4 regions of the Dietzia sp. Alg238-R159 genome follow, and region 2 is predicted to be linked to each of the others. Evidence: riboswitches for the same ligand, from Rfam matches in the RefSeq annotation. Region 2 holds a riboswitch; each other region holds the start of a gene.
What was found. Region 2 has a riboswitch for cobalamin ahead of G6R20_RS12145 (ABC transporter substrate-binding protein). Riboswitches for the same ligand answer to the same signal wherever they lie in the genome.

Region 1 (3,201 bases), on a different contig from region 2:
TCGGCCGTCGGCGTCGTCGTTCGATCGGCCGCCCGCCTGGTCCGGGCCCGCGGTGCCGGAGTCGTCGCCAGCGCCGGGGCTGTCCTCGGTCTGCTCGGTCTGCTCGGGCGAGTGCTCGTGCCCGGCGTGCTCGGCCGAGGCCCGCGCCGGGGTCGACTCGGCGTCCGGGGTGTCTGCCGACGCGGACTCGTCTGCGGACTCCGACTGTTCGGCGTCGTCGGCCGGCGCGGTCTCGTCCCGGGGGTCGGGATCGGGCTCGTCGTCGTCGCCCAGGAGCCGTTCCAACAGGTCCTCGTCGAGGCCCGGCGCATCGAACGGGGCACGACGGCGGCGGTGGGGCAGTGCCATGCGCGCGGCGACGCGGATGTCCTCGCGGGTGATCCGGGTCCGGCCCTGCCATGCGGCATGGGCGGCGGCGGTGCGGGCGGTGACGATGTCGGCGCGCATGCCGTCCACGTCGAAGCCCGCACACACCCGGGCGATGGTCGACAGCGCCCAGGGGGTCAGCGTCACCCGGTCGAGCACGCGCCGCGCGGCGGCGATCCGCTCGCGCACTGCGGCCTCGTCGGCGGCGTGGGCGGCGACGAACCCCGCCGGGTCGGCCTCGAACGCGATCCGGCGGCGCACCACCTCGGCGCGCAGTTCCGGGTCCCGGGGCGCGGCCACCTCCACGGTGAGGCCGAAGCGGTCCAGCAGCTGCGGCCGGAGCTCGCCCTCCTCGGGGTTCATGGTGCCGATCAGCACGAAGCGCGCGGCGTGCTCCACCGAGATGCCGTCGCGCTCCACGGTCACCCGGCCCATCGCGGCGGCGTCGAGCAGCAGGTCCACCACGTGGTCGTGGAGCAGGTTGACCTCGTCCACGTAGAGCAGTCCGCGGTGCGCGCGGGCGAGCAGGCCAGGTTGGAACACGGTCACACCGTCGGCGAGCGCACTCTCCAGGTGTAGTGATCCGGTGATGCGGTCCTCGGACACCCCGATCGGCAGCTCGACCAGGCGGACCGGCCGCTGCTCGGTGGGCGCGTCGTGGGGGATACGCCCGTCCGGGGTCTCGGAACCGCGGTCGTCAGGTGCGGAGGAGAACCGGTCGCCGGTGACGACCTCGACCTCCGGCAGGATCCCGGTGAGGGCGCGGACCATCGTGGACTTGGCCGTGCCCTTCTCGCCGCGGATCAGCACGCCGCCGACCGCCGGGGACACCGCGGTCAGGGTCAGGGCCAGCGACATGTCGTCGGAACCGACGACAGCGCTGAAGGGGTAGTGCAGTGGCATGGGGGCTCCCGCTCTCGTCTGCCAGGCTGGTCAGCGCGAGGCCGGTCTCCGGACTTCCCGGCTCATCTCGGACGTGCGCGCGGGGCGCGATCGTCTGAGAGGCCGGGTTACCGTAGCGGGCCCTGTGCCGGATTCTCACCGGCTTCCCTGATTCTCCCCTCCGCTCCGCCTGTGGCGGGTCGTGGGGCACCTCGTGCTGTGGGGTCTGTTCGGTTGTGTGGTGCTTCAGGCTAGCCCAACGGCCTGTCCCGGGGCGCCTCAGGTGTCGCGGTAGGGTTCCGCGTCATGAATGCACGGGTGGTGGTCGTCGGCATCGGCGGCGACGGGTGGGCGGGGCTCGACGAGGCCCGCCGTCGCGCCGTCCTGGGCGCCGAGGTGGTGCTCGGCGGTGAGCGTCATGTGGCGATGATTCCGGGCGACGTGACGGCCGAACGGGTGCCGTGGCCGCGGCCGCTGCGGGACGGGTTGCCGGAGCTGCTCGAGCGGTTCCGCGGGCGGTCGATCGTGGCCCTGGCCTCGGGTGATCCGCTGGTTGCCGGGATCGGCACCACCCTGATCGATGTAGTCGGCGTGGACGCGGTGGAGGTGCTCCCGGCGGTGTCCTCGGTCGCGCTGGCCCGCGCCAGGATGCGGTGGCCGGCCGAGTCCGTGGTGGTGCTGCGTGACCACCGCGCGCTGCCCCGGGAGCTGGCGCCGGGGCGGCGGGTGCTGGTGCTCTCAGCCGACCGGGACACGCCGGGAGAGGTCGCCGCGGTACTTGACGGCGCCGGCTTCGGGAGAAGCTCGCTGACGGTTCTGTCCGATCTCGGGGGCCCGGCCGAAGCGCGTTTCAGATGCCCGGCACGCGACTGGGCTGCCGACCGCGAGGCCCCCGCCCTGCACGTGTTGGCCATCGAGTGCGTGGCCGACCCCTCCGCCCGCCCACTCGGGTTGGCGCCGGGATTGCCCGACGACGCCTTCGAGAACGACGGCCAGCTCACCCGCCGCGACCTGCGCGCCTCGGCCCTGTCCCGACTCGCGCCTGCGGCGGGCGAGCTCCTCTGGGACGTGGGCGCCGGCGCCGGGTCGGTGGGCATCGAGTGGATGCGCGCCCACCCGTCGTGTCGGGCTGTCGCTGTGGAGGCCGATCCCGGGCGGGCCGCGCGGATCGAGCGCAACGCGGCCGCCCTCGGGGTGCCCGCGCTGAAGATCGTCCACGGCCGGGCGCCCCAGGCTCTGGACGGTCTGCCGCGGCCGGACGCGGTGTTCATCGGCGGGGGCGGCACGGCCCCTGGCCTGCTTCGACAGTGTTGGGACGCGCTGGCGCCGGGCGGCCGGCTGGTCGCGCACGCGGTGACGCTGGAGACCGAGCGCGCACTGATCGACGCCCGCGCCGAATTCGGCGGGGAGCTCACCCGGCTGCAGGTCGAGCAGACAGATTCGATCGGCAGGTTCACCGGCTGGGCGCCGACGCGGGCCGTGGTGCAATGGGCCGCCGTGAGGCCTCGCTCGCACGCGACTGGTGTCCAGGAGACAGGGGAAACTTCGTGACCGTTCACTTCGTGGGAGCCGGGCCCGGCGCCGCGGACCTGCTCACCCTGCGGGCGGCCGCGGCGCTGGCCGCGGCCGACGTCTGCCTCTACGCGGGGACCTACCTCGATGATGGTGTTCTCACGCACTGTCGGCCGGGCACCCGGTTGGTGGACACCCAGCACCTGGACCTGGACGGGATCATCGCGGAGATCGTCGCCGCCCATGCCAAGGGACTCGAGGTGGTCCGGCTGTGTTCCGGCGACCCGTCGCTGTACTCGGCTCTCGCCGAGCAAACTCGCCGCCTCGACGCGGCCAGCGTGCCGTGGGACGTGGTTCCTGGTGTTCCGGCCTATGCCGCCGCAGCCGCCGAGTTGGGGGTGGAGCTCACAGTTCCCGAGGTGGTGCAGTCGGTGGTGCTCA
Region 2 (3,201 bases):
GTGCGGCGCGCGGCGGCCACGACCGGCCTCGGCGACCGCCTGGACCAGCGGTACGCGACGCTGTCCGGCGGCGAGCGGCAGCGGGTGCAGATCGCGCGGGCCCTGGCCCAGGAACCCGGTGTACTGGTCCTCGACGAGCCGACCAACCACCTCGACATCCGCCACCAGCTCGACCTGCTGGCCCTGGTCCGCGCCACGGACACCACGGTGATCGCGGCCCTGCACGATCTCACCCTGGCGGCCACGTTCTGCGACCATCTGATCGTGTTGTCCGGTGGGCGACTCGTGACCGGCGGCGCGCCCCACGAGGTGCTCACCGCCGACCTGATCCGGGAGGTGTACGGAGTGGAGGCCGAGGTGACCCATGACGGGCGGGGGGCGCATGTCCGCTATCTCGCGCGCTGACCCGCGTGCGCGTCGCGGGGGCCGCGGGGGCCGCGGGGGCCGCCGGAACGCCTCCGCCGCCCGCGCGGCGGGCATCGCGGCGGGGTTCGCCCTCGATCGCCTCGTCGGCGACCCACGACGGTTCCACCCCGTCGCGGGCTTCGGCCTTGTCGCGCGCGCCGTGGAGTCGCGACTCCTGCGGCCCGGCCGGACGGCCAACGCCCAGAGGGCGGCGGGCCTGCTGTTCACCGGCGTCCTCGTGGGGAGCACCGCCGCTGCGGTGACGGCCGTCGGACGTCTCGCCGGACGGAACCGCGTCGCGGCAGTGGCGTGGGACGCGGCCGTGGTGTGGTCGTGCCTGGGCGGGTCCTCGTTGCTCGCGGTTGCGCGGCGGCAGGGTGACCTTCTCGTCCGGGGCGATCACGCGGGTTCCCGGGACCTGTTGCCGTGGTTGTGCGGACGGGATCCGGCCGCGCTCGGCCCGGAGGATCTCGCGCGAGCGGTCGTCGAGTCGGTCGCGGAGAACACCTCCGATGCGGCGGTGGCGACGCTGTTCTGGGCCGCGGTGGCGGGTTCGCCCGGCGCCGCCGTCCACCGCGCGGCCAACACGCTCGACGCGATGGTGGGTCACCGTTCGGAGCGGTACCGCCACTTCGGCACCGCTGCGGCGCGGCTCGACGACGTGCTGGGGTTCCTGCCGGCCCGGGTGGCCGGCGCGCTCGGGGTGGTCTGCGCCCCGACCGTGGGCGGGAGTCCCGCCGGGGCCCTGCGGGCGTGGCTCCGTGATGCGCGGGCGCACCCGAGCCCGAACGCCGGGGTCGTCGAGGCCGTGTGCGCGGGCGCGCTCGGGGTCAGGCTCGGCGGGCCCACGCCGTACCCGTACGGCGTGGAGGACCGGGCGGTCCTCGGTGACGGCCGGTCGGTCCGGGCCGACGACATCCGCCGCGCGGTTCTGCTGCACGACCGCGTCCAGCTGGCCACCGCCGCGATGGCCGTGCTGGGTGTGGTCGTGCGTCGCGCCGTCCTCGGGCGTCGCCGGGCCACGAAGCGCGGGTGGTCGGCTCCGCCGAGCCGGGGTACCTGCACCGCACGCGGACGCGGTGTGCCTATCCTGAGGGCGTACTGCTGACATCCGGAACGAGCAGGGGAAGACCGGTGGGAATCCGGCGCTGACCCGCAACGGTGTGTGGCCACTTTCGTGTCCGCGAGCCCGATTACCTGCCCGGATGTTCGCGACTCCGAGTACATCGCCGAGGTCTGCGATCCGGGGTCCTGTCAGGTGACGTGGTGTCGTCGTCGACTCCTACCCTCCTGCGGGTCTCACGTGTCGTCGACCGCACGACACGATCCGAGGACTGATCATGTTCCGTCGCCACCCCAGAATCACGCTCGCCACCCTCCTCGTCGCGGGGGTCGCCCTCACCGGCTGCTCCCGCGGCGAGGCGCTCGCGGAAGGCGGCCCGGTCGAGTCGTTCGCCGACCCTGTGACCGTCACCAACTGTGAGCGCGAGACCACCTACACCGCTGCGCCCCGGCGCATCATCTCGATGAATGACCACGTCACCGAGACCCTCATCCAGATGGGGGCCGGCGACCGGATCGTCGGCATGGGCTACGGCGAGCAGGACGATGTCCTGCCGGAGGTCGCCGAGCAGTTCGAGGCCATTCCGTCCCTCTCGGAGGAGTACCCCACCTGGGAGCAGATCGTGGACCTCGAGCCGGACCTCGTGGTGGCCGGGATGCGCAGCGCCTTCGACGACAAGGAAGGCCGCAGCCGCGACGCCCTCGAGGCCGCGGGGATCAACACCTTCCTGTTCTCCGAGTACTGCGGAGAAGGCTTCGGTGACCTGTCGATGCTCGAGACCGACTTCTCCCAGCTCGGCCGGATCCTCGACGTCGAGCCGGGGGCACGGGACCTCACGGACCGGATCTCCGCCGAGATGAGGGAGGTCCGAGAGACGCTCGATGCGTCGGGTGCCACCGGCACCCCCACGTTCTTCTACGACGGCGGCGAATCAGAACCGACGACGATCGGCGGCGTGGGCATCGGACAACTGATCGGCGAGTACGCGGGCGCGGACAACATCTTCTCCGAGGGCGACCGCCCCTATCTCACGTCCACATGGGAGATCCTGGGCGAGCGTCAGCCCGAGGCGATCGTGGTACTCGACTACGGCGCCACCAGCGCGGAGGACAAGATCGCCTACCTGCGCGCGCAGCCCATCATGTCCACGACGCCGGCAATCCGTGAGAACCGCATCGTGGTGGTCCCGCTGTCCGACTTCTTCGAGAGCTCGCGGATGACGACCTCCACCGAGACCATCGCCCGTGAGCTGCACCCGCACGCGTTCGGGCAGTGACATGACGACCGTCGCCGAGAACACCGGCGGGCGCGTTGACCGCGCCGGCACGGGCATCGATCCCCGCCCCGGCTCCGGGCGCATCGCCGATGCCCCGCCCACCGGGCGGCGGTCGCTGTGGCTCATCTGCCTCCCGCTCGTGGCGGTGCTCGCGATGACGATCGCGGCCGGGGTCTCCCTGGGCTCGGTGTCCATCCCGATCGGGGACGTGTGGGCGATCGTCGCGCACCGACTGGCGCCGGGGGTCTTCGACCCGTGGTGGACCGACGCCCGCGAGGCGATCGTCCTCGAGTCGCGACTGCCCCGGGCGCTCATGGCGGCGGCCGTGGGCGCGTCGCTGGCCGTGGCGGGTGGCGTCGCCCAGGCGGTCACCCGCAATCCGCTCGCCGACCCGTATCTGCTCGGTGTCTCCTCGGGCGCGGGCTTCGGCGTCGTGGTGCTCACGGTCCTCGGCGTG
Region 3 (3,201 bases), on a different contig from region 2:
CGTTGACGATCGCCGGGTCAGTGAACCTAGTGATGCTGCTTGTGGCGGCATCAGTGCTCCCCGGAGTGGCGGGCACTGAGACTATTGAAGGGGCTCACGCTGCGATCGAGAACACCCTCGGCACGACAGCCAGTCTTATGTTCGCAATCGCGCTATTGGCTTCAGGGCTCGCATCAACTGCCGTTGGCGCCTACGCGGGCAGCGACATCATGGGGGGCCTGTTTCGTACCCGGATGAAACTCCTCACCCGCAGGCTCATCACCATTATCCCATCCATTATTGTGCTAGCAGCCGGGGTTGATCCCACGTACGCGCTGATTCTGAGCCAGGTAATTCTGTCGTTTGGCATCCCGTTTGCGCTGGTGCCATTGGTGTGGCTCACTTCCCGAAAATCCCTCATGGGCGCCTCGGTCAATGCGCGCGAAACAACATTCCTGGGCTGGGCGATCGCTGCTGTAATCATTGCTTTGAATGTCGCGCTGGTGGCTCTCGAGACGGGAATTGCCTGAGTTACACCACCCTATGGTGCACCATTGTTGCTGCGGCATGTTGCACCGTCCGGAGGGGCTCCGCGTGGTGCGAACGCGTGGTATGAAACACGAGTCTCGACAACGGTCCGCAGGTGGCGACCTGCTCCACCATTCCGTCATTTCCCTGCGGTCAAGGTGGCGCAAGCAACGAAGCGCAGGCCCGAGATCCACCCACGCGCAGGTCGCGCTGGGGTTGACCGATACGAATGTGGGGAACGGTTCGGTGGGGTACAGAGTTCGCGCGATCGGAAACTCGACACCATTAGCTTGTCATAAGATAAATTATCGGCGCGTTCAACGTGCAGGTCAGAGGCGGTGCCTGACGCCCCCAAACTGTGATAAGGTTTTAGGGTTAAGATAGCGATCTACGCGTCCGCGCGCGGCACGGCGTCCCCTGCGCATCGGGCTTCCACACCAGCTGGCGGACGACGTCCGGACGCCGTGCCCAAGGCGATCCGACCGGTTTCGCGGGCGATCGACTCGGGCCTCGTGCCCCTCGGCTCAGCGCTGGGGGGAGCTCAGACCGCAGCCGATCAGCCGACACGTGGTGAGCATAGAACACACCCTGATGTCGGCTCGCTGCTGCAGATGCCTACCCGAGCGAGGGACGCGGACGAGGTCACGCGGACGGAGCGTCTATGGGAGGTGAGTTCTCCTGGGCGGCGGGGGTTAGGATCTGCTCAGCTGCGGTGTTCGGGAACCCGGTGTGAGACCGGGGCGGCCCTCGCCACTGTGAACGGACGATGCTGCTGGTCCTTTATGTCACTGCTCGCACGCGTTGTGTGGGTGGGAAGGCGGATCGGCGGCGATCCGGTGCGTCCCTGACGGGGGTCTGCCGGTGGAGTCCGCGAGCCAGGAGACCGGCCGTAGCTTCCACCACAAGTGCCCGCGAGGTGACGGGCAGAGAGGTTCGAAGAAGTGCATATTGCAGAGGGTTTCCTTCCCACGGCCCATGCCGTGGCATGGACGGCCGTCGCGGCGCCGTTCGTGATCCACGGCGCGCGCGAGGCCATCAGGACCGTCCGTCAGACACCGGAGGCGGGCGTCCTGCTCGGCGTGGCCGGGGCGTTCACGTTCGTCATGTCTGCCATCAAGCTCCCGTCGGTGACGGGCTCGAGCTCGCATCCCACCGGGACCGGGCTGGGCACGATCATCTTCCGTCCCCCCGTTATGGCCTTCGTCGCCACCGTGGTGTTGATCTTCCAGGCGTTGCTGCTGGCACATGGCGGCATCACCACGCTCGGCGCAAACGTGTTCTCCATGGGAATCGCTGGACCGTGGGTCGCCTACGGTGCGTTCGTCCTGTGCCGACGGGTCACGGTGCCGCTGCTCGGCGCGGTCTTCGTCGCCGCGTTCCTGGCGGACCTGGTGACGTATCTCGTCACCAGCGCGCAGCTCGCCCTGGCGTTCCCGAGCGCCGAACACGGCCTGTGGCACTCGATGGCCGAGTTCCTGGCCGTCTTCGCGATCACCCAGATCCCACTGGCTGTTGTTGAGGCACTGATCGTGGTGGTGATCGTCAGCGTGCTGCTGCGAATCGCCTCCCGTGAGCTCAACCTAGTGGGCTTCTTTCGCAGGGCGCGGCTGGGCGGGGCGGGAAGCTTCGCCGGTCTCGGGGACAGTGGCGACCGGGTTGAGAGCACGGAGTCGGTGCGATGAGCGGGATGAAGCATCTCAGCGTGTGGGTGCTGATGGGAATGGTCGCCGCGGCGTTCGCAGTCGCTGTGTTTTCCCTGGTCTACGGCGCAGGGGCGGGTGGCGAGTTCGAGGGCGCGGACGGGCAGGCGGAAGGAACCATCAGCGAGATCGCTCCCGGCTATGAGCCGTGGTTCGAGCCGCTTCTGCCCGAGCTGCCGGGGGAGGTCGAATCGGGAGTGTTCGCCCTGCAAGCCGGGATCGGCGGCGGGATTGTGGGATACGGACTCGGCGTCTTGCGGACACGCAGCAGACAGCAGCGCGACCAGGCGAAGGCGACGACCCCAGGCCCGACCGGGCACTAGGTGAACCCGCTCGAACTCGCGGCGTCCCACAACCGCTGGACGGACCTCCCGGTAGCGGAGAAACTGCTGCTCTTCGGCGGTCTGCTGGTGGCAGCACTGCTCGTGCCGCCACCAGTGGGCCACGCCGCGATCCTGGCCGTCTGTTGCCTGTGCGCGCTGGCGCTGGCACGCGTCCCCGCCAGGATCTACCTCGCGGCGCTGCTCGCCCCCGTTGCATTCCTCGTCCTGGGCACCGGTCCCCTCGTGCTGGACGTAGTGGGCTGGCGACTGGTGGTGGATCCGTCCGGGGTCGATACCGCCTGGCGGACGGTGAGCCGGGCCATCGCCGCGACGGCCGCCACCATCACCCTGGCGTGCACCACGCCCGTCGCCGACCTCTTGGCCGCCGGCCGGCGGGCCGGACTGCCCGCCCCGCTGGCGCATATCGTGGACACCACCTACCGACTCATCGGCCTACTGCTCGACTCCACCCGCACGCTGCGACATGCCCACGACCTCAGACTCGGGCAACGCACCGCCCAAGCCGCGATCACCTCTATCGGAACGCAGTTCGCCTCCGTCTTCGTCCTGTCGATCAGGCGGGCACGGGCGATCGACGACGCCATGGCCATGCGCGCCGAACGCGGCCACACCGAAGTTCTCACCGAAGCGACTCCAGTTTCGGCCGCCCG
Region 4 (3,201 bases), on a different contig from region 2:
AGCGAGGCGCCCACCATGAACGCGGCGTACGGCAGGCCCCACGACATGGCGTGGAACATCGGCACGATCGCCAGCACGTTGTCGTCGAGCGAGATGTCCATGCCGTCGGACATGCACACCTGCATCGAGTGGAGGTAGATCGACCGGTGCGAGTAGACGACGCCCTTCGGGTCGCCGGTGGTGCCCGAGGTGTAGGCCATCGCGGCGCCGGAGTTCTCGTCGACCTCCGGCCAATCGAACTCGGTGGGCTGGGCGGCGAGGAGCGCGTCGTAGTCGTGCACCTGGATGCCCTCGGGAGCCTCGAGGTTCGCGGCGCCCCCACCGGTGACGATGACGTGCTCGACCGTCGAGAACCGGGGCAGGAGCGGCTGCAGGAGCGGGACGAGGCTCGGGTCGACGATCACGACCTTGTCCTCTGCGTGGTTGGCCACGAACTCGAGCTGGTCCGGGAACAGCCGGATGTTCAGCGGATGCAGCACGGCGCCCATGGACGGGATCGCGAGGTAGGCCTCCAAGTGCTCGGAGTTGTTCCACTGGAATGTGGCGACCCGCTGGTCACCGTCGACCCCCAGGGAACGCAGCGCGTTGGCCAGCTGCGCGGCGTGCTTGCCCAGATCGCCGTAGGTGATCTTCCGTGGTCCCTGATCGGTCCAGGTGGTGACGACCGCATCGGAGTGGACGGTCGCACCGAACTGCAGGATCGTGCTGATGTTCAACTGCTCCGGCATCATCGTGCTCTTCATGAGGGGCTCCTTGATCGAGGGGTGGCGTCTGTCACTCTCGTGTCGAGACTACCTGACGTCCATGACGTCCTTGGGCCGTGTGGGCGATCACCCGTCGAGGTCGTCGAAGACGGTCTGGACGGTCCTCGTCGCCGCGAGGGCCGCCGGCGCGCCGCAGTACTCCGAGGCGTGGATGACCGCCTCGGTGATCTCCTCGCGGGTCAACCCGTTGGTCAACCCGCCGCGTACATGCCCCGCCGGCTCGGCGTCCGCGCGCAGTGCCACGAGCATCCCGATATTAAGCAGGCTGCGATCCCGTCGGTCCAACCCGGGCCGGTTCCAGATGTTGCCCCACACGTTCTCTGCGACCACGTGCTGGATCGCCTCCGACTCCGTCCCGACAGCCCGGTCCATGGCCCGGTCGACGAAGTCGTCGCTCATCACCTCGCGCCTGGTCGCGAAACCCTGCTCGCGCAGATCCGCGGCCGAAGGCCCCTCGCCTGCAGAACTCGTCGTCGTCGTCATCTCCACGGTCCTCTCCCACTGCCGACAGGTATCGCGATCCATCCTCCCCGACCGTCGTCACCAGCTCCGCGTGACCTCGCCCCGCCCCGGCCAGGCGCGGGGACGGCTCGGACAGGGGCGACAGCGGATGTATGGGATGGGCGGACGCGACGACGGGTGGGATACCCTCGACGGGTCCGGCCACCAGCGTCGGACCCCGCGGCAACTCGGCGGAAGTCGGTGCGAATCCGACGCTGTCCCGCAACTGTGATCCCGTCTCAGGACGGGCGAGCCAGGTCGGCCGGTTCCGCGGCAGCCGTACGTACTGACCTCGGACGAAGGACGGTCGCGTGCAGCGGCCCAGGCCGCGGCCCGAGCTGTTTTCTTCCTCCGAATCACGGAGGATGCCATGCACCATCCACGAGCCCGCTCGCTGCTGCTCGCCCCCCTGGCCGCCCTGGCGCTGGTCGCCTCCGCGTGCAGCGGCAGCGGCACCGGCGGCGACGAGCCGGCCCCGGCCGACCAGACCTCCGCCGCGGCGGAGGAACCGCAGGCGATCGTGTCGCTGGCCCCCACCACCACCGAGATGCTCTACGCCGTCGGCGCCGGGGACAGCGTCGTGGCGGTCGACGAGCGGTCCGACTTCCCCTCCGACGCCCCGGTCACCGACCTGTCCGGCTACACGCCCAACCTCGAGGCGATCCTGGGATACGCGCCGGACCTCGTCGTGCTCACCGACGACACCGGGGACATCGTGGCCGGCCTCGAACGCTCCGGCGTCGAGGTGCTGCAGCTGCCCGCCGCGCAGACCCTCGACGACACCTACACCCAGCTCGAGCAGGTCGGGGCGGCCACCGGGCACATCGGCGAGGCCGCCGAACTCGTGTCGCGGATGCAGAGCGAGATCGACGAGATCGTCGCCTCGGTGCCGGAGCGCGAGACCCCGCTGACGTACTTCCACGAGCTCGACGACACCTACTACACCGTCACCGACGACACCTACGTCGGGGAGATCTACTCCCTGTTCGGCCTAACCTCGATCGCCACCGGCGACGACCCCTACCCGCAGCTGTCCGAGGAACTCATCCTCGAGGCCGACCCGGACCTCGTGTTCCTCGCCGACGGCCAGTGCTGCGGCATCACCCCGGAGGTCGTGGCCGAGCGGCCGGGTTGGGACGGACTCACCGCCGTGCGCGACGGGCGCGTCCACGTGGTCGACGAGGACCTGTCCAGCCGGTGGGGCCCGCGCGTGGTCGACTTCATGCGCGAGGTCGCCGCGATCGTCACCGCGGTGCCCGACGCCGCGCCGGAGACCGCGGAGAGCCCCGCGAACCAGCCCGCCTCGTGACCCGCCCGTCGCCCCGCCGCGCCCTCGTGCTGGGCGGGGCGACGCTGTTGCTGGCCGCGGCGGTCCTGCTCGGCACCCTCATCGGCCCGGCCGGCCTCACCCCGGGCGGCGTGGTGCTCGAACTGGTGGGCCGGCTGCCGCTCGTCGACATCAACTCGGGGTTCACCGAACGTCAGCAGGTCATCCTCTGGGAGATCCGCATCCCACGCGTGGTGCTGGGCGCGATCGTCGGCGCGATGCTCGCGATCGCCGGGGCCACCTACCAGGGCGTGTTCCGCAACCCGCTCGCCGACCCGTACCTGCTCGGGGTGTCCAGCGGGGCGGGGCTGGGCGCCACCCTGGCGATCGTCGTGGGCGGCGCGATGGGCTCGGCGATGGTGCCGCCCGCCGCGTTCGCCGGCGGCATGATCGCGGTGCTGGCCACCTACACGCTGGGCCGCAGTGTCGGCGGTGGACGCAGCGAGGTGGTCATCATCCTCGCCGGCGTCGCCGTGGCGGCGTTCGCCAGCGCCATCCAGACGTTCTTCATGCAGCGCCACGACGAGACCCTGCGGCAGGTGTACTCGTGGACGCTCGGCCGCCTCACGACCAGCGGCTGGACCGACGTGCAGACGGTGCTGCCGTACG

Region 1: linked by a shared signal. The riboswitch ahead of G6R20_RS17685 (magnesium chelatase subunit D family protein) and the one ahead of G6R20_RS12145 (ABC transporter substrate-binding protein) in region 2 are both predicted to bind cobalamin.
Region 3: linked by a shared signal. The riboswitch ahead of G6R20_RS17905 (energy-coupling factor ABC transporter permease) and the one ahead of G6R20_RS12145 (ABC transporter substrate-binding protein) in region 2 are both predicted to bind cobalamin.
Region 4: linked by a shared signal. The riboswitch ahead of G6R20_RS15715 (ABC transporter substrate-binding protein) and the one ahead of G6R20_RS12145 (ABC transporter substrate-binding protein) in region 2 are both predicted to bind cobalamin.

What each region holds. Positions count from the first base shown of each region.
Region 1 is NZ_UNRI01000015.1:8,847-12,047, reverse strand. Features, by position in the region: gene G6R20_RS17685 (magnesium chelatase subunit D family protein) at 1-1,269, opposite strand, end outside; cobalamin riboswitch at 1,291-1,478, opposite strand; gene cbiE (precorrin-6y C5,15-methyltransferase (decarboxylating) subunit CbiE) at 1,555-2,799, shown strand; gene G6R20_RS17675 (SAM-dependent methyltransferase) at 2,796-3,201, shown strand, end outside.
Region 2 is NZ_UNRI01000004.1:230,282-233,482, forward strand. Features, by position in the region: gene G6R20_RS12135 (ABC transporter ATP-binding protein) at 1-405, shown strand, start outside; gene G6R20_RS12140 (cobalamin biosynthesis protein) at 383-1,513, shown strand; cobalamin riboswitch at 1,483-1,625, shown strand; gene G6R20_RS12145 (ABC transporter substrate-binding protein) at 1,746-2,744, shown strand; gene G6R20_RS12150 (iron ABC transporter permease) at 2,899-3,201, shown strand, end outside.
Region 3 is NZ_UNRI01000017.1:14,518-17,718, forward strand. Features, by position in the region: gene G6R20_RS17900 (Nramp family divalent metal transporter) at 1-509, shown strand, start outside; cobalamin riboswitch at 1,201-1,414, shown strand; gene G6R20_RS17905 (energy-coupling factor ABC transporter permease) at 1,449-2,189, shown strand; gene G6R20_RS17910 (energy-coupling factor ABC transporter substrate-binding protein) at 2,186-2,530, shown strand; gene cbiQ (cobalt ECF transporter T component CbiQ) at 2,531-3,201, shown strand, end outside.
Region 4 is NZ_UNRI01000008.1:114,549-117,749, reverse strand. Features, by position in the region: gene G6R20_RS15725 (long-chain fatty acid--CoA ligase) at 1-743, opposite strand, end outside; gene G6R20_RS15720 (carboxymuconolactone decarboxylase family protein) at 831-1,247, opposite strand; cobalamin riboswitch at 1,403-1,547, shown strand; gene G6R20_RS15715 (ABC transporter substrate-binding protein) at 1,636-2,574, shown strand; gene G6R20_RS15710 (iron ABC transporter permease) at 2,571-3,201, shown strand, end outside.